DNA from 2 places in the Granulicatella sp. genome. Region 2 is predicted to be linked to the other one. Evidence: predicted binding sites of a transcription regulator. Region 2 holds the regulator's gene; the other holds the start of a gene.
What was found. Region 2 encodes NrdR, which represses ribonucleotide reductase genes. Its sites were predicted from a motif close to ACACNATATATNGTGT; they were not measured.

Region 1 (12,717 bases), on a different contig from region 2:
TAATCCTGACCACAAGACTACTTCGCCAGCTTTTAGAGAAGACTGTACATCAATAATACGTTGATTACTACTCCCCCTAAATTGTAAGGTCAAATCCTTTTTAGCTAGTTCAAATCGTCCATCTACCAAAATATCAATCAAACTTAATAATTCTAACTTATCTTCAGTTTCTTGCATCAGCTCTTCCCAAGTATATCCTGTCCAAGACCAAATATCTTTGGTATTTCCGTAAGTTTCCCGTAACGCTTTGACTAAAGGCAGACAAACTCCTGTATTCAAAAAAGGTTCTCCTCCCAGAAGCGTCAACCCTTGGCAATAAGAAGCTCCAACATCTGAAACAATTTGCTCTTCTAACTCTTTAGTATATGGTATTCCGTAATTAAAATTTTGAGCAATCACATTATAGCATCCTTCACAGGCAAAGAGGCAGCCACTCACATATAGTGAACAGCGTACCCCTTCCCCATCGACAAAATTATACGGTTTGTAACTGGCAATTTTCCCTTTGGAATATTGCTCACTCGTCCACTCCTTTGGGTTTGGATTATTCATCCTCCATCACTCCTAAAGCGTAACGTTCTTTCAGTTTCGGCATATGTTTTACACGAGAAGAAATTTCCACATGACGTCCATGTACCATTGGACGCGCTTGAGGGTTTCCAAGGTAGCCGCAAGTCCGTTTCACAACGTCACACGTTTGTGGATCATGGTTTTTACATTGCGGACATTCAAATCCTTTAGCAGTTGGCGTAAATTCACCATCGTATCCACATTTATAACAATGATCAATTGGGGTATTCGTCCCAAGATATCCCACTCTATCATATGCATAATCCCATACGGCTTCTAAGGCTTTTGGATTTTGTCGAAGGACCGGGTACTCGCAGTAATGAATAAATCCGCCCGAAGACAATACTGGATAATCTTTTTCAAAATCAATTTTTTCAAATGGTGTTGGATTTTTACGTACATCGTAGTGGAAGCTATTCGTATAATACTCTTTCTCCGTGATATCTGGCACAAAACCAAATTTTTCGATATCGAGTTTGCAGAAACGATCGGTCAAGCTTTCACTTGGAGTCGCATAAACACTGAAATGATAACCGTATTCGTCCCCCCATGCATCTGTATGTGCCTTCAGTGCTTTTACAATCTCTATAGTAAACTCCTTCGCCTCTGGATTCGTTTCCCAGTTTGGACCGAAGAATGCTGTTGCCGCTTCGTAAAGTCCAATATATCCTAAAGAAACAGTAGCACGACGATTTCTAAACAGAAGATCTACTGCTTCCCCATCCTTCAATCGTTGTCCAAATGCTCCATAGTGATAGAGTACAGGCGCATTATCTCTTTGCGCTTCCTTACAACGTTTAACACGGTATGTCAATGCGTCCTTACAGATTGCTAGTTTCTCTTCGAAAATTTCCCAGAATTTGTCAATCGAACCTTCCGCTTCTAGCGCAATTCGAGGAATATTCAGAGTAACGACCCCTAAATTCATTCGACCATCGTTCACTTCTTGCCCATTTTCATCCTTCCATCCTTGTAAGAACGAACGGCATCCCATCGGCACTTTAAAACTACCGGTTAATCTAACGATTTGATCATAGTTTAATACATCTGGATACATTCGTTTTGTTGCACATTCTAACGCTAACTGTTTTACATCATAGTTTGGATCGGTTGCCTCTAAGTTGACTCCACGTTTTAACGTGAAAACTAATTTAGGGAAAATCGCTGTTCTCTTCTCTTTGCCAATCCCTTTCATTCTTACTTGCAGGATTGCTTTTTGAATACAACGTTCAAAACGACTCGTTCCAAGTCCAAATCCTAAAGTTGTAAAAGGGGTTTGTCCTTGAGAAGTATAGAGTGTATTGATTTCATATTCTAATGACTGCATCGCGTCATAAATATCTTTTTCCGTTTTTTTCATCGCAAAAGCTTCTTGACGGTCCACTCCATCAATCCACTCCTTGGCGTCTGTTAAATGTTTTTGATAGTTTAATTCCGCATAAGGGGCCAATAATTCATCAACACGATTAGCCGAACATCCTCCATATTGGCTACTTGCGACATTCGCAATGATTTGAGCCATTTGAGCAGTTGCTGTTTGAATAGATTTTGGAGATTCTACCTCGGCATTTCCAATCTTGAATCCAAGGCCTAACATATGTTCAAAATCAATTAAGCAACAATTGGTCAGTGGCATATATGGATGATAGTCTAAATCATGATAATGAATATCCCCTTTTAAATGCGCATTGGCGACATGAGGAGGTAATAGTTTTAATCCAATAATTTTTCCAACTGTACCCGCCGTTAGATCCCTTTGCGTATTAAAAACTTTACTATCTTTATTTGCGTTTTCATTAACTACGCTTGCATCTTTATTCGTCAATCGAGACAGTGCCCATTGGAAATCTAGTTGATTTTTTCTACGTAAATCACGATCCACTCTGTATGAAATATATGCTTGTGCTAATTCAGACTCCCCATCTTCAATTAAAAAATGTTCAATAATACTTTGAATTTCATAAATTTGAATAGTCTCACTAAATCTTCTAGAAATTTCTTGAAGAACTTCGTCTACGATTCGATTCAATTCCGCTTCTCTTTTAGCATCCATTTCTCCATTTAACTCTGTTTCTGCTTTAAAGATTGCTCGTTCGATTTTCTCCTTTTGAAATTCAACTTCTCGACCATCTCTTTTAGTGACTAATAAGGTCTTCAATTCTTGTACACACATCACAATCCCTCCTTAAAACTCTTGAATCTATTTTATCATGCTGAATTTAAAAATCAACCCCTAAAACACAATATATTGTGTTTTAGAATTTTTATAATTTACAACATATAGTGTGTGGAGTTACAAAAAAACTCTCTGACACATCTGTCAGAGAGTCTGAAATTCTTTATTTTTGTGCGTTTTTAACAGCTTCGACCATCTTATCCCAAACGTTTTCCATATCTTGTACCAGTTTTAATTGTGTACGTGCGCGGTCCAAATTTTGTCCCGAACGTGTTGTTTGATAGTAGACGTCGCCATTAATGTAGTCCGTCAAGAAACGAATTCCTTGTTCCAGCGTAATCACGCGAGCTCCCCAAGGTAAGTATTCTAATTCAGCCTCTGTCAAGATTCCGTTTGTTCCTTCGATAAAGCCTTTCACATATGTTTCGTATAAGTCGAAATCGAAGTTCACTTTTGATAAATCAGGTTCGTCCTCAGCGCAGTCATTAGCACCAAAACGAATGGAATCCCCAAAGTCAAACAATACTAGCCCTGGCATTACAGTATCTAAGTCCACAATGCATAGTGGTTCTTTTGTTTGGCTATCGAACATAATATTATTTAATTTTGTATCATTATGCGTTACACGAAGAGGCAATATACCTTCATCTAACAAATCATATAGTAAGAAGCAATCTGCTTTACGATTTTGAATAAAGTCGATTTCTGCTTGAACCTCTTTTACTCTTCCTACACGATTTTCTCGGATTGCTTCTTCCAATTGACGATAACGATTCCTTGTATCGTGGAATTGTGGAATCACTTCTACTAACTGGCTTGCATCGAAATCGTTTAAGTCATAAGCAAAACGGCCGAATGCTTTTGCAGTAATATAAAATTGCTGCGGATTTTCTACTTTATCTAATGAATAACTGTTTTCCACCGAATCATAAATACGCCAGTATGATCCATTATCCAAATTTGCAGTTAAATGGCCCTCCTTGGTGCGGATAACACGGAGCGTTTCACGAGAAGCGTCACGTCCTTCAGCTTCATATTTTTCTCGAAGATAGCTTGTTACTTTCTCGATATTTTCCATTAATCCACGCACATTTGGAAAAATATTATGATTAATGGCTTGCAGTACATACTGCTTTTCTTTATTTTCATGTGTATGTGTAATTTGATAAGTTTTGTTAATTAATCCATTCCCTAAAGGTTGAATATCTACAAACTCCCCTGGTAGTTCATAATATTCATAGGCCACTTTGGCATCCTTTAATGGATTTTCTACTACTGTCATTCCTTTTTCTCCTTTAGCAATTTACAAATAATACATTCCCATTGTACCGCTTCCAAGACTAAAAAGGAAGATATAACGCGAAAAAATAATGCAGAAGAACACATAGGTTCCTCTGCATGAATCATTGATAAAAATATTATCTATTCTCCATAATCGCATCAATTAAGCCATATTCTAAAGCTTCTTGAGCAGTCATGTAGTTATCACGATCTGTATCTTTTTCGATACGTGATAATTTTTGTCCTGTTTGTTTTGCCAAGATTTTATTTAAACGTTCACGTGTTTTTAGGATTTGACGCGCTGCGATTTCGATTTCTGTTGCTTGCCCTTGCGCTCCTCCTAAAGGTTGGTGGATTAAGATTTCAGCGTTTGGTAAAGCGAATCGTTTCCCCTTCGCACCTGCTGTTAATAGGAATGATCCCATGGATGCTGCAAGTCCCATCGCAATCGTTTGAACATCAGCTTTAATGAAATTCATCGTATCGTAGATGGCTAAACCAGCTGTTACACTTCCACCTGGAGAGTTGATATACATGTAAATATCTTTCTCAGGATCTTGTGCATCTAAAAATAATAATTGCGCAATAATCGCATTTGCCATCTCATCATGAACGGGTCCGCTCACCATAATAATACGGTCTTTTAATAAACGTGAGTAAATATCATAAGCGCGTTCTCCACGAGAGGATTGCTCGATAACTGTTGGAATTAAATTCATACTACTTCCTCCAAATCTAATATTTGTTTAAGTCTACTTCAATAGTCAATAAAGGTCAATTTAAATGCTTGCTAATTGATAAATTTAAAAATCTTGTCCCAAATTTCTTTAGAAAAAATATCTAGTGGATTTTTACCTTCACCAAGAACTGCATATCCAATCATTAAACCAAGAGCAAATAAGATGAGCGCAAGCAAAAGGAAAACTAAGATGCGCAAAAGTGCAGTAAATAGTAAATATCGACTATTCTTTAATTGTTCCCTCATGATTCTTCTGTCCTTTCATCATCAATCATATGAGCGGTTGGATTCATTACGACTTTCTTCGAACTAAAAATTCTGCGAATAGCAGCAAAAATACCTCTTTCTGATTTAATTCGATTTAATAAAATTCCTGTCCCAATTGCTACGCTTTGAAGCGGATTTTCTGCAATCATCACTGGAACTTGAAGTTTTTCAGAGAGCATGCGGTCAATCCCATTAATCAATGCGCCTCCGCCTGTAACCATCACACCGCGTTCTATAATATCTCCGGCTAATTCTGGAGGAGTAGCCTCTAGAACAAGTCTTGCTTCTTCTCCAATGGTATCTAACATTTCTTTTAAGCACTGATAGATTTCATTCGTATAGATTGTCACCGTCTTTGGAAGTCCTGTCGTCATATCTCTTCCTTTGACAATCATATCAGATTCATCTTCTACTTCCACTGCACTTCCAAGAGACATTTTAATCGCTTCAGCAGTTCGTTCTCCAATAATTAATTGATACTTGTCTTTAATATATTCGGAAATGGCAAAGTCCATATTGTCCCCAGCTAATTTAATCGAGCGACTTGTCACAGTTGAGCCCATCGATAAGACGGCAATATCACTCGTTCCACCACCAATATCAATCACCATATTTCCAATTGGTGAGAAGATATCGAGTCCAACTCCAACCGCGGCCACTTTTGGTTCTTCCTCTAAATAAATATTACGTCCGCCACATTTAATCGCTGCCTGGATAATTGCTTTTTGCTCTACAGTCGTAATATTTGTTGGGGTACAAATTAAAATATCGGGTTTTGAAAACCAGCTGTTTAAGTTTAATTTTTGCATGAATAATTCTAATAATTGCTCAGTAACCGCAATATCCGCTATTACTCCACCTTTTAATGGATGATGAACATTGATTTCTTTTGGAGTACGTCCTACCATTTGATATGCTCGTTCTCCAACTGCAATCACTTCTCCAGTACGCTCATCTAAAGCAACTAACGAAGGTTCATTTAATATAATCCCGCGATCTTTTAGAAACACTAAAATGTTCGCAGTTCCTAAGTCAATACCAATGTCTCTAAGCATGAAAGTCTCCTCTCTTATAAATATTCCTTTGATTTAAATCCATTTTTAAAAAGTACTAGAATATATGAGCCTACTAAAAATGCGACTGCTAATCCTAAACTATACTGAATAACACCTAAAATTCCATATTTATCGACATTCAAGAAGAAATAAGGGAACGGTCCATCGGGGTTATTTCCAATGGGGATTCGTGTAATTAACGCAATCGCAACAGAAATAATTGCATACGCCAATGGTAAAATCGTCCATACAAATGGATCCCACCACTTATAACAATGCCCTTTATCAAATAGTGCCCAATCTAACAATGCTCCATAAGGAACAATATAATGTACTAGAAAATTTTCTATCGTCCAAAATTCTTCAGGTGTTTTTAAAGGAGCTAGCATAAAATGATACACCAGTCCGGTTAGAAGAATCGCAACTGTCATTCCACCTTTTAAGCGAATATCCCACTGACTCCAATGGCCTTCCTTACGGTATTTTAACAGTAAGGTTATTAGAAAAATAACTACTAGTAAATTAGATTGATTGGTGTAATAGCGAATAGAATGCCATCCATGGAGAAACATCTCCATTAAGAATCCCACTAAAGCACATGTAGCGATGACTCCTTTAGAAATTAAACTTAGTTTCAAAAATGTTTCTTTGTTCATTCCATTCCTCTTTCTAAAGACACTAATTCTCTTTATTATAGCATAAATGCTACAACAGTCGGTATTAATAGCATAAACAAAAAGGGCCGGCATTCGCCACCCCTTATTGGTAAACTAGATTAACTGCTTCGATGATTGATTAAATCATGCGGACTCACTACTGGAGTCGCATTCACCCACCTTGCAAAATTACGAAGTGGAATATACAGAATATAATAAATCACTATATTCAGCATTAATGTTGCCGCTAATCGTGCCACTAAGAACTCATTCAAGTCCATGCTAACAACTCCTCTTAAGGCATATACGAAGTAAACAGATACTTCTGTCAAACTTAAGAAAAACACTAATGCTATCCCTAACGTAAATGGATTTTGTAAAATATTCGTACGCACTAAACGAATTACTCGGACAATGACTGCAAATATTCCCATATAAATCCCTAGAATTCCTGCGTAATAACTATCTACTAAAAAGCCTGCAATGGTCGAAAACCAAAACATCGCCTTATGGTCAATCATAAAATTCAGCATTACAATTGCAATGATAATAATTCTTGGCGTTAAACTGTAGCCAGAACGCAGAAATAAGGTTGAAAAATGATTGGTTAATACACCATCCACTAGGAAAGCTAGAATAAAGACAAACAATACCCAATAAACTCTTCTGGAGTTACGCATTATTGCCCCTCACTTTCGCTTGTACGAATGACAACTGTTACATAACGAACATCATTCGTATCTGCCGCAGGACGAATTTTCACTTCTTTATATAAACCAAAACGATCCATTGCCACTTCTTCAACTGTTCCGATATAAAGTGAATTTGGAGAAATTCCACCTAAACCACTCGTCACAACTTTATCCCCGACTTTAATATCTTGAGTAGCTTGAATTTGGCTCATGACAAGCATATTCGACTTTTCGTCATATCCGGTAATGGTCCCGTAGATAGGTTCTTTTTCATTTTGAATCATAGCCGCAACACGAACCAAAGTATTATCAGCATTCGATAACAATGCAATCCGTGCGCTTGTAGGATTGACATCTAAAACTTTTCCTACTAAACCATTATCACTCATCACAGACATTTGAGGTTGGATTCCATCATTTGCACCTTTATTAATCGTTATTACATCACGCCAAGTATCCGGGTTTCGCGCAATTACTGTAGCGTTCACTAAAGTATAATCGTTGAGCGTATCTTGCAACTTAAGTGTTTCTTTCATCTTTTGGTTATCGCGTTTTAACTCACTCAATTGAACTTCTAATTCATGAATGGTATTGATTTTTTGTTTTAACGATTGATTTTCTTGATAGGTATTTGATAAATCATTCACACTATCGATAAAATCATTAATACTATTTGCTGGATAAGAGACTAATCTTCCAAGAATATTAGTTACATCATTAACACCTTGAGTCACGATATTACTTCCGTAAGTAAGGGAATACATGATTAATGCTACTGCAACAATGATTCCGATTACCCAACCAATTAGTTTCTTATTTGAAAAAATTGGATTCACATCATCACTCCTCTATTAAATTATTCAACGGACTCTATTTTTTCATTAATGATGGATTTGCTAAAATCGCACCTGTTCCTAGGGCAACACAGTCGAGTGGATTATTGGCCACAAAGGCTGGTACTTGTGTTTCCTTCGAAATCATCTCAGCAAGATGACGAAGCATTGCGCCTCCACCTGTTAATACGATTCCATGATCAATAACATCCGCAGAAATTTCTGGAGGTGTTTGCTCCAATACATCTTTTACTGCGTCTAAAATTTGATGAATAATTTCACTCATCGCAACTGCAATTTCTTTTGCAGGCACTTCAATAACACGTGGTAATCCCGTAACCATGTCACGACCACGTACCTGCATGTTACCTTGAGCTTTTTCGACAGAAGCAGAGCCTAATTGAATTTTTAAATCCTCTGCTGTACGTTCACCAATGAGCAGATTATAAGTTTTACGAACATGCTGGATAATAGCCTCATTGAGCTCATCTCCACCTACACGAATCGAACGGCTATTCACGATTCCTCCTAAAGAAATCGTTGCTACATCCGTTGTTCCCCCACCGATATCGACAATCATGCTTCCAGTTGGATCTGTGACAGGAAGTCCCGCTCCAACCGCAGCAGCGAATGGTTCTTCAACCACATACGCTTCTTTAGCTCCAGCATATTTTGTTGCATCTAAAACGGCTCTCTTTTCAACATCCGTAATGCCGCTTGGCACACAAATAATGACCACTGGCTTAAAGAATGAACGTCCCATAATCGACTGAATGAAATACTTCAACATTGCTGTCGTCGTATTGTAGTCAGCGATTACGCCATCTTTCATTGGTCGTAAGGCCACGATATTTTCTGGTGTTCTCCCAATCATTTCAAATGCAGATTTCCCTACTGCGATAATTTCTTCTGTAACGATATTTTTTGCAACAACGGAAGGTTCACGTGTGACAATTCCTTCATCTTCAAGATAAACAATTGTGTTAGCTGTTCCTAAATCAATTCCGATATTTTGTGCTTTAAAATTTAATGCAACCACACTGGTTCCTCCTTCGATAATTCTTCTACAGACTAAGCTGTAAGAATTCTATTCTAGTATAGCAGAATTTGGCTTTTTATTCTTGTATTTTATAGATTTTTAGGAAACTTTTTTATTTCGTAATATTAAAACGGTTTCTGTAATATTTTGGTGATATTTTTTGTGTAAAAATCTGATGAGCTTTCAGCTGGAATGGGAGAAACTAGAATATCTTTTGTGTTGTTTTGAAAGACTGCGAGCACATTCGGATATCTTCATAAGAACAACAATAGCTATACCTGAACGAGCCACTGTCTCGTTGCCTATCGAGCTTCAAACTGAGTCTAAGAAATAAATTTCCATAGTCAGTAATTCACATCGATTATGACCGCTATTGTTATTCCTATAGAATCCGAATACTCTTCGTTTTTCAACTAGCGAAATGCTATATTTCTCCCATTCCAGCGAAGGGCGCTTATGACAGAAAATTCACCAAAATTTTGAAACGGACTTACAAAATAAAAAAATTTAAGAATAAAAAAATTCTTGAAAGGGGGAACAAAAAAGCAGCTCGGTCAGAGAGCCGCTTCGATAACGAAATTGTTAACATATTCGATAACGGTAAAGAAATTAATGACTAGTAAGAAGATGCCTAAACCAATAATAAAAAATTCCATGATGTTTCTCTTCAAATTTAATTCAAGTGTACTAAAGTTACGTTGGTGCGTCAACTAAACGATCGAATAAAAATACCATATATGGTATTTTTGACCTTACTTTCTATTTTTGCGCACAAAAAAACCACCGGAAAACCGGTGGTATCATCGTTTAAACTTAAATTATAGTTTAACTACGTTAGCTGCTTGTGGTCCACGAGCGCCTTCTTCAACATCGAATTGAACTGCTTGTCCTTCTTCTAATGTTTTGAATCCTTCTGATTGGATTGCTGAGAAGTGTACGAATACATCGTTTCCACCTTCACGTTCGATAAACCCAAAACCTTTTTCTGAGTTAAACCATTTTACTGTACCTTGTTCCATGAACATTTCCTCCTTGTGCCATAGCACTTGTTATTCATATTCTTGCTAATGGTTCGAAAGGAGTAAATCTTTACACTATTTCTTTACCTAACAAAAACACAAGTTCAGTATACCATCTAAGAAACCTTTTTACAAGAGGATTTCCGAATTCGGATAGAAATTTTATGAACAAATGAGGTTTTAAGAATTTTTTCCGAATGCTTTCTATATTTTTCGTGTTTATTTTTCGTGAAATTTGAAAATCTTCATTTTCTTCAATTTTCATTTTTTGAAAATTGAAATTCTGTTCTTACAAAACTCCGAATTCTTTTAAAGAAATAAAATGATCTCCGCCTACAACAAAATGATCTAGTAGTTCAATCCCCATTAATTCACCGCAATCCATTAACCTTTTTGTAAAATCAATATCTGCTTGAGACGGTTCGGGGTTGCCACTAGGATGATTATGTCCAATGATAACACGTGCTGCTGAATATCTCACTGCCTCCCGAAAAATTTCTCTTGGATGGGCAACAGCACTATTTAATCCACCGATAAAAATCATTTTCCTCTTTATCACTTCATTCTTAGTATTTAAGTAGAGCGCTACAAGATGTTCTTGATAGGCATCTTTTAACTCTTCTACAATCCACTGCCCCGCCATTTTAGAAGATGTGATTTTTCCTAGTTTCATCTGCGAAGCTTTATTTAGTCTGGCTCCTAGTTCAATGGCCGCCTTTAGTTCAATGGCCTTCGTTCTGCCAATCCCATTTATGTGCATGAGTTCGTCCAGACTCGCCATCTTTAACGAATGTAAATCTTCAAAAGTATTCAAAACTACAATAGATAATTGTAATACATTCAAATCTTTAGAACCCGTCCTTAGTAAAATAGCTAATAATTCATGCGTTTCAAGCACTTTAGCGCCATACAGTTCGAGGCGTTCTCGTGGCATGGCGCTTAAAGGCACTTCTAATAATTTCGATTCAATCATTGTGACACTTCCCCTTTGTTTTCTCTACAAAGAGTTACGATGTCTACTCTTCTTTAGGCTTGCACTTGTTCCACCAATGACGAACTTCGGCGATAAAATAGAGAGAGCCCGTCACCCATAATTCGCTCTTGTCATCTGTCACTCTGGCAAACCGTTCGATGATGTCTTCAAAGCTTTCTTCATAGGAAATCTGAGAAGAATCTAGAACCATTTCCACGTCAGCTCTAGCAATCGACTGTCCCCTTGAAGGATGGAAACTCGTTAAGATGATGTTCACATCGGGAAGAGATTCTTGTAATCTTGCAAGCATCTGTTGACTATCCTTTCGCGTAAGCGCACTAAATAAGAGCGTCTGTTTCTTGCCAATGCGATCTGTCATGTTTTGTATGAGTCGTTCGATGGCCGGTAAATTATGAGCACCATCAATGATAATGAGTGGCGTATCTTGTAATACTTCCATGCGTCCTGGCCAAGAAACGACACGGAGGGCTGACTCGACTAATTTAGTCCGCATACTTCTTCCCGTAGCTTCCATCCACGCGCGAAATGCTCGAATCGCAACGGTCGCATTCTCCTTCTGGAAGGCTCCTTTAAGGGCTAACTGTTCCAGCGGAATCGTGAACGCTGCGTCTTGATACGAATCTTCTACCAGTGAAAAATCCTCTCCAAACGCCTGCACTGTTGCACCTTGTTTATTAGCGGTACTACGTATCACATCCATACATTCACGCGTGACTGGTCCAACAACCACTTGTTGCCCAGCCTTAATAATCCCTGCTTTTTGCGCAGTGATTTCTTCCAACGTACTTCCGAGTAAGTCTTGATGGTCCAACCCAATCGTCGTAATGACACTGACGAGTGGATGGCCAACATTCGTATTATCGAGAAGACCTCCAATCCCGACCTCAATAATTGCAAGGTCGACAGCTTCCTGTTGAAAGACGACAAACATCATCGCCGTTAAAATCTCAAAATAGTTAAAGGCTCCCCACTCTTCGAATAAGCGGCGTTCCACCTCTCTTACAAGGGATGCGGCTTGCCAGAACGGTTCTTCTTCAAGAGGCACTCCGTCTAGCTGAATCCGTTCCCTAATACTGTCCACATGTGGTGAAGTGAATGTCCCTACTCGCAATCCATGCGCTTTTGCAAAGGCCGTCACCATCGCTGCAGTCGACCCTTTTCCATTCGTCCCAGCAATATGAATACTCTTCAACCCTCGTTCTGGATTTCCAAGCGCACTAAGGATTGCCTCCATGCGGTACAATCCATGTTTACGCGGAATACTCTCGCTCTTTTTTAACCACTCTTGAATCATTCACTCACCTCCTTTTTTCCTCATTTATCATAACAGAAAAATGCCTACCGTAACATACAAAAGAGAGCGCATGACACTTCATACGCTCTCCTCACCGTTCAA
Region 2 (12,717 bases):
ATAGAAGCATCTTCTTCGATAGCGCGATCGAAGTCTACTAATTCTCCGTTCACTTTACCTGCTAATGCTTTTTTAGCTAAGCTTTTACTAATGCTTTCTGCAACTTCTTTTACTGTAATTCCTTTTGGAAACTCTTTAACTGCACTATCCGGAAAAGTAATTTTAATCATTGACATTTTCTTCCTTCTTTCCTTTTGAAAATTCTAAACCAAACAAAAAACCCCATAGTCTGCTACTGCAAACTATGGGACGTCATTCTCTACGTGGTTCCACCCAAATTCATTTGTCTCTCATTGACAAACCTTAAACGGACTAACGCTCCGATACGCCTTACTCTACTCATTTCAAGTAAGGATTCAAAAGTGGTAAAACTATTCCGGACAAAGTGTTGCACCAACCCACTTTTCTCTAAAATGTAACCAAGAGATAGTTTCTTGTCTTTTTCATCATTTTCAAAATATTTAGTTCATTAGTATTTAACCACTAATCTATTTTATTTTCAAGCATTTTAGTTAAGATGGATTTCTGTGGTTAATACCATCTACAAAATACTCTTTTGCTAAGAAACGAATCCGTTCTATTAAACGTTTTGCTTTAAGAAGTTCTTGGTCTCCTTTGTTTGAATGCGCAAAGTGGACTTCTAATTCATCAATCGTGAAGTTCGATGTGAAAAACGTTGGTAATTCTTGCAACATACGATGCTGTAAAATCACCATCAATACTTCATCTCTAAACCATGCACTATTCATTTCGGCACCGATATCATCTAAAACTAAAATAGGTGTGTTTTTAATCGTCATTAGTTTTGATTCAACCGAATTTGTCGCAATCGCCTGTTTAATTTCCGAACTATAAGTTGGAACATTGACTAAAGTCGTTTCAATCCCATGTTCAGACAACTCATTCGCTAATGCCCCCATCATATAAGTCTTTCCAACTCCAAAAGGTCCTGCTAAGTATAAACCTTTTTGATAATGGGTATCCTCTGGTTTGTATCCTTCGATGAATTTCAATAATTCTCCAATGACCTCTTGTCGTTCTTGCGTAAGCGCCGTATCTGAGAAACGTGCTTCTGCAATATTCTTCGGCATATTAATCGAGTGAATCAATCTTTTACGTTTGCGTTCTCTTTCCTGGCGAATCGCTTCTTCTGTGCGACTATAGTTGACTAAAATAAAACCATTATGCACTTCAAGTGACGGTTCTAACCCTGGAGCTTTTACGGCTTGGTGATTTTTTCTGGCATCTCTTTCCATAATGAATTCTAACAACGCAGAGGTTCCTTTACGAACGGCTTGCGGATCTAATTCATTTTTATGACAATCTAAAAACGATTGAACTTCTTCATCAGAGAATATTTTTTCTTCGATGGCTTTTAAATTAGGAATCCTTTGATCCGCCTCTCTTTGATTTAATAATCCTTTAAAACCTTCCATTGTGGTCACCTCCATTATTGTTGTTCTTTTTGTTGACTCGTTTTTAATTTTGCAATTTGATCGGCCAAATGATTTGAAACTTGTTCTGGTTGGCTCTTACTTGGTGCAGGCGTTTGTTTTTCCTTTGACTTGGACTCTTTCGCCCACTCTGGTAATTGCTCTTGATAACCACTATTTTTTCTGTAGTTATTCTTACCCGCATTATGCAATTGCTGTTTCCGCTTAACCTCTCTTTGTAAATCACGGTTCCTTACAGCATCTATCGCCTCTTTAGCGCTTTGAATCCCTTTGGTTGCCCAGTCGTTAGCAATCGCATCTACAAAGTTCCTTGCAAGCGTCGCATGATCCAACTGAACTAGCGTATAGTGGAATAAAATATTCAACACTTCATTTGGCAGACCACTCACAGAGACAAGATCAAAAATTAATTGTCTCTCCGCTTTAGAAACATACCCTTTTTTCTGCGTCTTTATACTTGAGACAAAATCAATGGGGGATAATTCTTTTGAAGCTTGAATTAACATCCCGATTGCATCATCTTCTACCGAAGAGACTTCCTCAGGCTTTTCAGATTTTTCTTTCATTTCTTCTGTGACAGAATGATTTTCCTTCTCTCTCATTAGGTTCACTTTATTTTGAGCAGCTTCTTGACCTAGTTTCAGTAAGAATTCTTCATCAATCACTTTAGTCGATAAATCTGATGCAATCACTAGGAATTGAGCGATTTCTGATTCAGAAAAGCCATACGCTTTATACAATACATCAACGATTCTTTTGACTTCCTTTGTTAAAGAATCCAAATCAACAAATTCCGTCTTCAACAGTCCTTCAATCAAGTCCCAATCGACTTCAGATGAAAATTCCATTGGCGATTGTTGTTTTACATCCATCACCATTCTTTTTTCTTGAGAGAGATTTCTGGTATAAGACTCCATATTGTACGGAAGGCGGTACACTTCTTCAAATTGAGCGCTTGTTGAATCTCCTAAATCTCCTACATTAGTAGCTAAAAATCTCTGCTTCAGTTTTTCAAACCGATGATTTCCCACCTGATTCAATAATAAAGTGGACAGAAGCGCATCTTTAAAAAAGAGTCTTGGAGAAGTTGGCGCTATCAATTCCATCGTATAGGTTTGAGGACGAGAAGCAGTAGGTTCTTTATGATATGACTTCAAAAGTCCTATGCCTTCTAGTCTAGATTTAGCTAAATGAAAGTCTGGCATCCCTAAATTTGTCATGGATAGTAATTCAGAAATTGAAAATACTTCGCTCTGATAGGCAGATGGAGATAATTCACCGTATAAAGTAGCATACAAAAGTGTGGCTTCTTTTCCAATAAACGGAGCATATAATTGCATTAAAAATTGTATTTCTCTTTCAGTAATCCAAACGGGTTGAATGACTAAAATTCCGTCCATTGGTTTATATTTGGACCACGGAAATTCTTTTGACTGCATTCCTTCAATTCCTTTCTTTAATCTTTATTGTCCATTTCAAAAGACATACGTTCTAATTCTTTTAAGAACATTTTTCGGTCTGTAAACTGACGGTACACGCTGGCAAAACGAATATAAGCAATATCGTCAATTTTAGATAAATGATCCATGACCATTTCCCCAATTAAAGTGCTGGATACTTCATTTTCCCCTTCTTGGTTAATCGAACGTTCAATTTCATTAACAATGGTTTCTAACTGTCCCAACGAAACAGGACGTTTTTCAGCTGAACGAACTAATCCATTTAATAATTTTTCACGACTAAATTCTTCACGATTGCCATTTCTTTTGATGACGAGTAATGGTGCTTTTTCTAAACGTTCAAAAGTCGTAAAGCGGTAGCCACATTCTTCACACTCTCTTCTTCTACGAATCGAACGTCCATCATCTGCTGGACGACTATCTACTACACGAGAACCATTATTTTTACATTTTGGACATTGCATAAAAAACACCTCTCCTTATTGTGCTTATTCGATTAATTATATCATTTTTGTCGGAAATTTTCGAGTAGCCACTGATGAACTCTAGCTTCTAATTCTTCAATGGACCCTTCATTAGTCCAAACAATATCCGCCTTTTGAACCTTTTCTTCTAAAGTCATTTGAGATTCTATTCTCTTTAGAGCTTCCTCTTTAGATAATCCATTGCGATTTTTTAGGCGTTGAATCTGAGTTTCCACTGAAACAGCCACTACGATTATGTCATCACAGAGAGTCTCATAATGCATCTCAAATAACAGCGGGATATCTAGAATAATGAGCGGGTGGTTTTGTTTTTTTGCCTCTTGTATTTGAAGTTCAATTTCCGTTCTAATCAGAGGTTGAAGCAAGTCGTTGACCTCCTTCAAAACAGAAGCATCACTGAACATTTTTCTGCCTAATTGCGTTCTGTCTAATGAACCATCGTCTAGTAAAATAGAGTTCCCGAATCGTTTTGTAAGAGATATCAGTCCTACTGAATCTTTTTCAACAACTTTTCTTGCGACGACATCTGCATCGATAATCGGAACGCCAACTTTTTTAAATATATTCGAAACGGTTGATTTCCCACTAGCAATCCCACCTGTTAATCCGATTACTCTCATCTTTTCCCTCCAATAGTTCTTGTAAAACCTATGTTAGTTCAAAACGGCCATTGTCGCAAGTTCTTTTCACGTCAAAACTTGAAAAGATACAAAAAACCGCACCCTCGCTTGGAGAATGCGGTATGTCTATTATAGACGTTCGTTTAATTCTTTTGCTAAGTCTTCGAATCCTGGTTTTCCAAGTAAAGCAAACATGTTTTTCTTGTATGCTTCTACCCCTGGTTGGTCAAATGGATTTACACCATTTAAGTAACCAGAAATTCCAACTGCGATTTCGAAGAAGTAGATTAAATGTCCTAATGTGTAAGCTGACATATCAGGAATGTTCACTACAAAGTTTGGAACTTGACCATCTGTATGCGCTAGTAATGTTCCTTGGAAAGCTTTTGTATTGACGAAGTCCATTGTTTTTCCTTGTAAGTATCCTAATCCATCTAAATCTTCTTCTGTTTCAGGAATTGTTACTTCTTCATTTGGTTTGCCCACTTTGATTACTGTTTCGAAGATGTTACGACGACCTTCTTGGATGTATTGTCCTAGTGAGTGTAAATCCGTTGAGAAGTTTGCACTTGAAGGATAAATTCCTTTGAAGTCTTTCCCTTCAGATTCACCAAATAATTGTTTCCACCATTCAGAGAAGTATTGTAATGTTGGTTCGTAGTTAATGAGTAACTCAGTCACTTTTCCTTTTCGGTATAACACATTACGTGCTACAGCGTATTGGTAAGCTTCGTTTTCTTTTAAGTTTGGTGAGCTATATGCCACACGTGCATCTTCAGCTCCTTGCATTAATGCATCTACATCTGCACCAGTAACTGCGATTGGAAGTAAGCCTACAGCTGTTAACACTGTAAAACGTCCACCGACATCATCAGGAATTACAAATGTTTGGTATCCTTCCACATCTGCTTCAGATTTTAATGCTCCACGAGCGCGGTCAGTTGTAGCGTAAATACGATTTACAGCTTCTTCTTTACCATATTTCTTAATTAATAAATCTTTAAATACACGGAAAGCAATCGCTGGTTCTGTAGTTGTACCAGATTTAGAAATGACGTTCACTGAGAAATCACGATCTCCAATTAAGTCGAGTAACCCTTGTAAGTAAGTTGAGCTAATGCTGTTTCCTGCAAATAATACTTGAGGAGTTTTACGTTTGTCACTTGGTAAGTAGTTATAGAAAGCGTGATTTAAGAAATCAATCGCTGCGCGAGCTCCTAAGTATGAACCACCGATACCAATCACCACTAATACTTCAGATTCTTCTTGAATCTTTTTAGCAGCTGCTTTAATACGAGCAAATTCTTCTTTGTCATAGTCGCGAGGTAAGTTAATCCAACCTGTGAAGTCGTTTCCTGCTCCTAATCCTTCTCTCAAGTCTTTATCTAATGCAGTCACAGTAGATTGCAAGTGATCGATTTCTTCTTGATTAAAGAAACCTAATGCTTTTGAATAATCAAATGAAATATGTCCCATTTGAATGCCTCCTTAAAATTTTTTATATTCGTCAAACAGATTGTTAAAAAAACGAATCTATTAACTCTTATTTTTATCTTTTACAAATTTTTCTTGAGCTTCTTCAATCCATATTGGTAGTTTCTTGGCTAAGCTAGAAAAACCAATCGATGGAGTGTAACGTTTACGATTTTTCTTAATGCGCTGTGGAAAGTCCGGTACATCTAATTTTTCAAGTGCTCGAATCGATAAACTAATCTTATTTGAGAATTCATCGACGTCAATGACTTTCGCTGTCACTTCCTGTCCTACTTTCACAAAATCATGCACATTATCCATATATCCATGCTTACACTCAGAAATATGAATCAATCCTTGCGTATCTTCGTCTAGCTCTAAGAAAACTCCGTAATTTTGTACACCTGTTACTTTTGCAGTAACAATGTCACCAATTCTAAAAGTTTTATTCATAGGACCTCCCTACGCGTTAACTTCCATGGATTCAATCACAACATCTTCAAGTGGACGATCTTGTCCATTTCTTTTAACGCCCTCAATTTTAAGAACGGTATCCATTCCTTCAACAACGCGACCAAAGACAGTATGACGATGATCTAACCATGGTGTACCACCAATTTTAGCATATTCTTCAACGATTTCTTCAGGCCAACCGCCATCTTTTAATTGTTTTAACATTTGAGCTGGTACTTGTTTTGCTGTAACGATGAAAAATTGTGATCCATTTGTATTTGGACCCGCATTTGCCATTGAAAGAGCTCCATATAAGTTAAACGCTTCTCTTGAAAACTCATCCTCAAAAGTACGGCCATAAATCGACTCGCCACCCATCCCTGTTCCAGTTGGGTCGCCCCCTTGAATCATGAAATCTTCAATAACACGGTGGAAGATTACTCCGTTATAATAGCCATTTTTAGCGTGTGTTACAAAGTTTTCTACCGTTTTAGGCGCAATTTCAGGGAATAATTCCAATTTGAAATCTCCATGATTTGTATGCACCGTTACAAGTGGATTACTTGTATTTAATTCATTTAATTGTGGAAATTGACTCATTCTTCCATCTCCTTTTACTTCATTATGATGAATTGCTCATCTAACCTCTTCTATTAAACCACAAAAGCCAAACCGGTGCAATTTAGCCTTTATACAAAACTTAAGAAAAAAATCATTTCATTCTACAAATTTCCTTAGTGATTTTGATGAATTCATGGTATAGTAGATTAGTATAAAAAAAGAAAGAGTGTAGTTGAATGACAATATTTCAGAATTATCCATTAGTCGCTTCTATTTGTTCGATTCTGTTTGCACAATTTGTTAAATTTCCTATTGCCTATTTTTCAAAGAAACCAGATGCTCATGTTTCTTTAGTAACGAGTACTGGTGGAATGCCTAGCTCTCATTCTGCAGCAGTTAGCTCTTTGATTACTGCTTTAATTATCGAATATGGATTCACTTCTCCTTTAGTAGCTATTGCCACTACTTTTGGCTTAATCGTTATGTTCGATGCGATGGCGGTAAGACGACAAAGCGGTGAACAAGGGATTTTATTACAAAAATTATACGAAGAACATTTGCGAGAAGAGTCTAGTTTTCTAAAGCATGTTGAAATTGAATCGGAAGACGATCCCATCAATATTTTCGACACAGAAGAAAATAAAAAATTAATCATTAAAAAGTATTTAGGTCACAAACCAGTAGAGGTCTTTGCCGGGGTATTAACAGGAATAATAATGGCCTTTATTTTAAGAATGTTTTATTAATCGGAGGTACAAGGTGACTCAAGAGATTGTTGATATTATTATTATCGGCGGTGGGCCTGTCGGGCTTTTCACCGCTTTTTACGCTGGTCTACGCCAAGCTTCTGTTAAAATTATAGAAAGTTTACCGGAATTAGGCGGACAACCATGGATGTTATATCCTGAAAAAAAAATCTATGACATCCCTGCTTTCCCTGAAATTCAAGCAGGAGCATTAATTGAAAACTTATTAGCACAATTAGAAAGATTCCCAAACACTCAGTACTGTTTAGAAGAAGAAGCTCTTGAATTAAACAAAACTGAGTTTGGCTATGAAGTAATCACTTCAAAACAAACCCATTTAGCAAAAACGGTGATTATCGCCTGCGGAAATGGAGCCTTTCGACCAAGAAAACTAGAAATTGATGAAGCTTTACAATATGAAGGTAAAAATTTACATTTTTTTGTCAATAACCTAGAACGCTTTAGAGACCATACTGTCGCTATCTGTGGAGGTGGAGACTCTGCTGTAGACTGGGCGCTTGCCTTGGAACCCATTGCAAAAAAAGTTTCTATTATTCATCGTCGGCCTCAGTTTCGAGCTCAAGAACATAGCGTAAAACAACTTGAAGAATCGAGCGTTGAAATGTTAACCCCTTATCTTCCTGAGCAAATAATCGGGAATGGTGAGAAAATTCAATCCGTTGTACTAAAACACGCTAAAGGCGAAGATCAAATCGAAATTCCTGTTGACGATTTCATTGTGAACTATGGCTTCTCTTCTTCTATCGGGGGCATGAAAAATTGGGGATTTGAAGTTCAAAGAAATTGTATTGTGACAAATAGCCAAATGGAAACCACACTTCCTGGTGTCTTTGCGGTTGGAGATATCGCAACATATGACGGCAAAGTAAAAATCATTGCTACTGGATTTGGTGAAGCACCCGTAGCCATTAATGCTGCGATGACGTATGTGAACCCAAATAGTCGACCAAGCACGATTCACAGTTCATCCATGTTCTAACCGTTTACAAAATTTTAAAAAACGCTCAATTCATTTGGGCGTTTTTCTTTTTTTGTGTTAAAATAAAAAGCTACTCTTTTTAAAAGGGTTTCATAATTAATAAAAAGGAGGATTTTTATGAAAAGCCCAAAAGAATTACACGAACGTTCTTTAGAATTGTTATCTGAACGTGGTGTAGACATAGAACAAATTGCTGATTTAGTTTATTTCTTACAAGAAAAATATGTTCCAGGTTTGACAAAGGAAGAATGCCTAAGTAATGTTCACAGCGTTTTAAAGAAACGTGAAGTACAAAATGCTGTCATTACAGGAATTGAAATGGATAAACTTGCTGAGGAAAAGAAATTACATCCATTATTAAACGATGTCCTATCTGAAGACGAGCCACTATATGGAGTCGATGAAATCTTAGCATTATCAATCGTGAACGTATATGGTTCTATTGGATTTACAAACTATGGTTATATCGACAAAGTAAAACCAGGAATTCTTAAAAACTTAGATGATAAATCAACTGGTAAAGTAAACATCTTCTTAGATGACTTAGTAGGAGCTATCGCAGCCGCTGCAGCAAGCCGTCTAGCACACAGCATTCCAGCAAAAGAAGAATTAGACTAATCATGCAAACATGCAAAAAGGATGAAACACAGCACTTCATCCTTTTCTATAAAAATAACGTTATACCGTATACGGTATAACGTTATTTTTTTACACTATTCTCCTAAATGAGTCCAGCAAATTATTCAACTTTCAAAGTATCCATTTTACTATATTTTAAAAGAAAAATTAGTACGCAGACTGATAATACGGAAATGAGACTTCCGACTTTCAGCCCTGGCGGATTATACGCCCAAACAATTTCATGTTCACCTCTCGTCAGTGTAACGCCCATAAACAAATCTAGTGATTTTTTCACCTCTTGTTTTTTTCCATCAACCAATACACTCCATCCAGAATGATGAGGAATCGTAAAGGTCGCAAATCCTTGATTCGAATCTGTAACTGTTACATGTGCTTTAACAGTCGAATTAGAGTAAGAATCAATCGTAATAGAATTTTCTTTTTTGGTTTGTTCTAAAGCATTTGCGAGTGTTGGAATATCCAGTTCATAAAATTTAATGTCTTGAACATTCCATTCTTTGACCTTTCCTTTTTGAAAAGAGAAATTTAAGGATGAAGCAAGATTTCCATTTCCAATTGGCCAAAGCTGATTCGAATGGAAGCGAACTTCATAAGAATAATTCGTCCCTTCAAGCATCACTTTAGATTTATTAATATTTCCTGATTGCGATACAGGGATTTGAACAAAATAAAGTTTATTTGGATTCATCGGTATCGTCCACTGTATTTGTGTCTCTTGTCCTTCATTAATCGCAGTAAACTTTTCTCCAGACTGTTCTAGATTTTTAACAATTGGTTTAGGGGTCGTGATTTCCTTGAGAGCTGAAGTGGAGTTTAATTCAATGACTTCCAATAATTGATTGAGATTCGAAACTGGAGCATTTTGATTGAAGTGAACATTTCTTGCCTTCGATTCATTGGTCAAAAAGCCTAAGGAGAAAACATAAGGATTATGATAGACTGTATATTTTTCAAATGTATCTTCTTTTAAATACAGGCCTCTCATATCAGGGAAAGCCGTTTTCTCATCTCCTGTCATCATTACTCTAGAAACACCGAGCATTGAATCGAGAATGACATTTCGATTGCTATAATTAGCGACTGATTGAGAAGTAGCCAAGCCTAATTGTCCCAACTTTTGAATCAACGAATACTCTAAGCTAGAAGTAAAGTGAGAGCCTCCATTGTAACCAAACGCAATTGGAAAATTGGCATAGGACAGACCTTTATGAATTTCCATTCGCTGAAAATCATAGCGAGATTGTCCATATTTTTCGTCAAACTTGGAGGCTAGTGTCATTTGCTCTTGTATACTATCGCGATTGACAAAATAAGGAACTCTTCTTAAGCCAATAAAGGCGTTTAATGCGAGTTCAAGCAACACAATTCCACTCAATAACTGATATCTTCTTTGAATATTAATTTTTGGAATAAAAACAATCATTAAAATGACTGTCCAGATGACGAAAGCGAGTATTTTTTGTGAGGCATCCACAATTTTTAGAGAAGTCATCACAGAAGCGACTAGGATACTCCCAAATCCGACAGATGTCACTATTACATGAGTCCAATTAAATTCGGCTTTCCATTTTATTAAGCTCTCTGAAGCAAGTACAAATAGAAACGAATTAGCAATCCAAGAATTTCTAAAATAAAATCCTACTGGTCTTTGGCCCATATGCCAAAGTTGATCTAATCCTTGAATATGAAAAGACAATATCATAGTAACTAGCACAATGGACGCTATGATTTTTTCCCTTAGGGTAATTTCCCTGCAGGCATAAAAAGAGAACAGCCCAAATAATCCTAGACTCCCTACAAATAGCTGAGGAAGTGCTTGTGGATCTCCCCATTCTTTTTCCCCGAAAGATCCTACGATAAATTTTTGACTCATTGAAACTAAGTCATTAACCGCTTTAAAGGACCATTCAAATGTATTACTAGCGCTGGCTTTACTTTCTAATAATGCACTAAAAACAGGCAACAACCAAAAAGAAGCGATCCCTACACCAATGAGAGAAAAAAGAGCTACTCGCATGATTTTTGCAAAAATTTCTTTCCATGATTTTTCTTCAGAAAAAGCGATATACATTGTGTATAGAATAATCAAAAGACACATCATATATCCTGTATAGAAATTGGTAATCAAAATCAATGCTAAAAATACCGGAAGTTTAATGGATTTCTTTCCATAAACAACATCCTCAATCCCCAAAAAGATAAAAGGTACGTACACCAAATTATCTAAAAAATTAGGATTATAATGCTGAGAAATGATAAAACCACTTAAAGCATAAGATGTACATAATCCAACAGCGAGCCAATATCGTTTCGATACAGCTTGATATTTTTTCTCTATAAAATAACCAAATACCACTCCCATAACTCCAAAACGAATTAAAGGAATGATATAACTGATGACATGAAAACTCGAGATAGGAAAAAGGACATATAATAAAGTGAACGGACTTAAACTATTAAATCCCCACACACTCGGCATTGCCCCTCCTAATGATTTTTCAAATGACCAAAATAATCCGCTAAAATCGCCATTCCAAAACATTTTATGTAATCCTATGTATAATGGAAAGTATTGCGAAAGAAAATCTCCACTATGAATAGAATTTTTTGAAAAAGGGGTCAAACCTAAACATAGGAAGACCCCAAACATCAATATAAATGGAATAAAAAATAACGAACTATACTTTAATTTCAATTTTGAAATTGTCATTACAGTCTACTCCTACTGGATTAAATCCACTTTTTATAAATTGCAACTCCGTAAATTACGATAGAAAAAACAGAAATAATTAAGCCTGCCATTAAGCCATCTGGTAAATAGGTCATCTCAATAGTATGTTCCCCAGAAATAATTGGGAAGGCTAATAAACTATCCCAAATTTTCTTAGTTCCAACTACTTTTCCATCTACCTTCACTGTCCATCCTCTATCATATGGAATACTTGTCATCATCCAAGTACTATCATCCGTAATCCTTACAGTTCCTTTAAAACTACTTTGATTCCAGTGTTCTACTTGTATGCCTTGGCGTTGTCGTTCTTCAATAACGCGATTGGCTAAAGCGCCATTCGTTCTTGCTAGACGTAAACCTGAAAGATTAAACTCTTCATTCGAATCAATTTCAATCGTTAAATCTACTGCTTTTCCAAGTGAGTTGTGAGCAATTTGAATTAATTGTGCTTGCTGGAATTTATTTTGGAAATCATAACTATTTCCATTCAGCAAAATTCTAACATTATTTTTATTCGAATGAGAAAGAATCTGAGGAATCGATACCCAATAATCTTCAGAAGACTGTGGAATTAAATGATACGTAATTTTTCCTGGTTTTGAGGAATCAATTCGTCGATACGTTTCAGGTTTTGAAGAATCAAACACTTCCATGTTTTCCAATTTCACATCATTAGCTGCTAGAATAGTTAAATAAGACTCACTAGTTTGTCCCATTGCTTGAACAATTTTATTATGATTTTGAATAGGTTGATGATTTTGAAGTTTAACCTTCGTCGTTTCATCATTCACCCCAAAAGCAATCGGTAAGATTGGACCTCCTTGATAAGTGATCGTTCTAGTTGCTTCAAACACAGGTTCTTTAGTCGTAATATCTTTTCTGGTCACCATATTTCCAAAAACATACATTTTAGAGGTATCCGGATATTCTTTCGTATATACAGGTTTTGGAGCCACTAAATATTTCACAGAGAACAAAGCATCTTGGAAAGGCGTTCCTTGATAATAAGTGGTCGCGTTAATTCCGTTATTTCCTAATCGATCAAATAAATCTCTTGTACTATTTTCTAAGTTAGAACTAAACACAGATAAA

Region 1: nrdD (anaerobic ribonucleoside-triphosphate reductase) is a predicted target of NrdR. The motif match lies at 2,809-2,824, and genes of this name have one in related genera.

What each region holds. Positions count from the first base shown of each region.
Region 1 covers NZ_DBHISP010000007.1:52,133-64,849, forward strand. Annotated here, with positions in the region: gene nrdG (anaerobic ribonucleoside-triphosphate reductase activating protein) at 1-552, opposite strand, end outside; gene nrdD (anaerobic ribonucleoside-triphosphate reductase) at 545-2,743, opposite strand; gene ACO5V7_RS05155 (phosphotransferase enzyme family protein) at 2,910-4,028, opposite strand; gene clpP (ATP-dependent Clp endopeptidase proteolytic subunit ClpP) at 4,165-4,746, opposite strand; gene ACO5V7_RS05165 (DNA-directed RNA polymerase subunit beta) at 4,818-5,012, opposite strand; gene mreB (rod shape-determining protein MreB) at 5,009-6,088, opposite strand; gene ACO5V7_RS05175 (Pr6Pr family membrane protein) at 6,103-6,744, opposite strand; gene mreD (rod shape-determining protein MreD) at 6,864-7,424, opposite strand; gene mreC (rod shape-determining protein MreC) at 7,424-8,272, opposite strand; gene ACO5V7_RS05190 (rod shape-determining protein) at 8,307-9,308, opposite strand; gene ACO5V7_RS05195 (cold-shock protein) at 10,127-10,327, opposite strand; gene radC (RadC family protein) at 10,617-11,300, opposite strand; gene ACO5V7_RS05205 (bifunctional folylpolyglutamate synthase/dihydrofolate synthase) at 11,344-12,615, opposite strand.
Region 2 covers NZ_DBHISP010000002.1:144,612-157,328, forward strand. Annotated here, with positions in the region: gene thrS (threonine--tRNA ligase) at 1-170, opposite strand, end outside; T-box leader at 243-456, opposite strand; gene dnaI (primosomal protein DnaI) at 513-1,436, opposite strand; gene ACO5V7_RS02040 (DnaD domain protein) at 1,451-2,893, opposite strand; gene nrdR (transcriptional regulator NrdR) at 2,911-3,378, opposite strand; gene coaE (dephospho-CoA kinase) at 3,420-4,019, opposite strand; gene ACO5V7_RS02055 (glucose-6-phosphate isomerase) at 4,149-5,495, opposite strand; gene ACO5V7_RS02060 (CvfD/Ygs/GSP13 family RNA-binding post-transcriptional regulator) at 5,556-5,945, opposite strand; gene ACO5V7_RS02065 (peptidylprolyl isomerase) at 5,955-6,545, opposite strand; gene ACO5V7_RS02070 (divergent PAP2 family protein) at 6,743-7,252, shown strand; gene ACO5V7_RS02075 (NAD(P)/FAD-dependent oxidoreductase) at 7,266-8,252, shown strand; gene ACO5V7_RS02080 (phosphatidylglycerophosphatase A family protein) at 8,370-8,870, shown strand; gene ACO5V7_RS02085 (YfhO family protein) at 8,992-11,604, opposite strand; gene ACO5V7_RS02090 (YfhO family protein) at 11,625-12,717, opposite strand, start outside.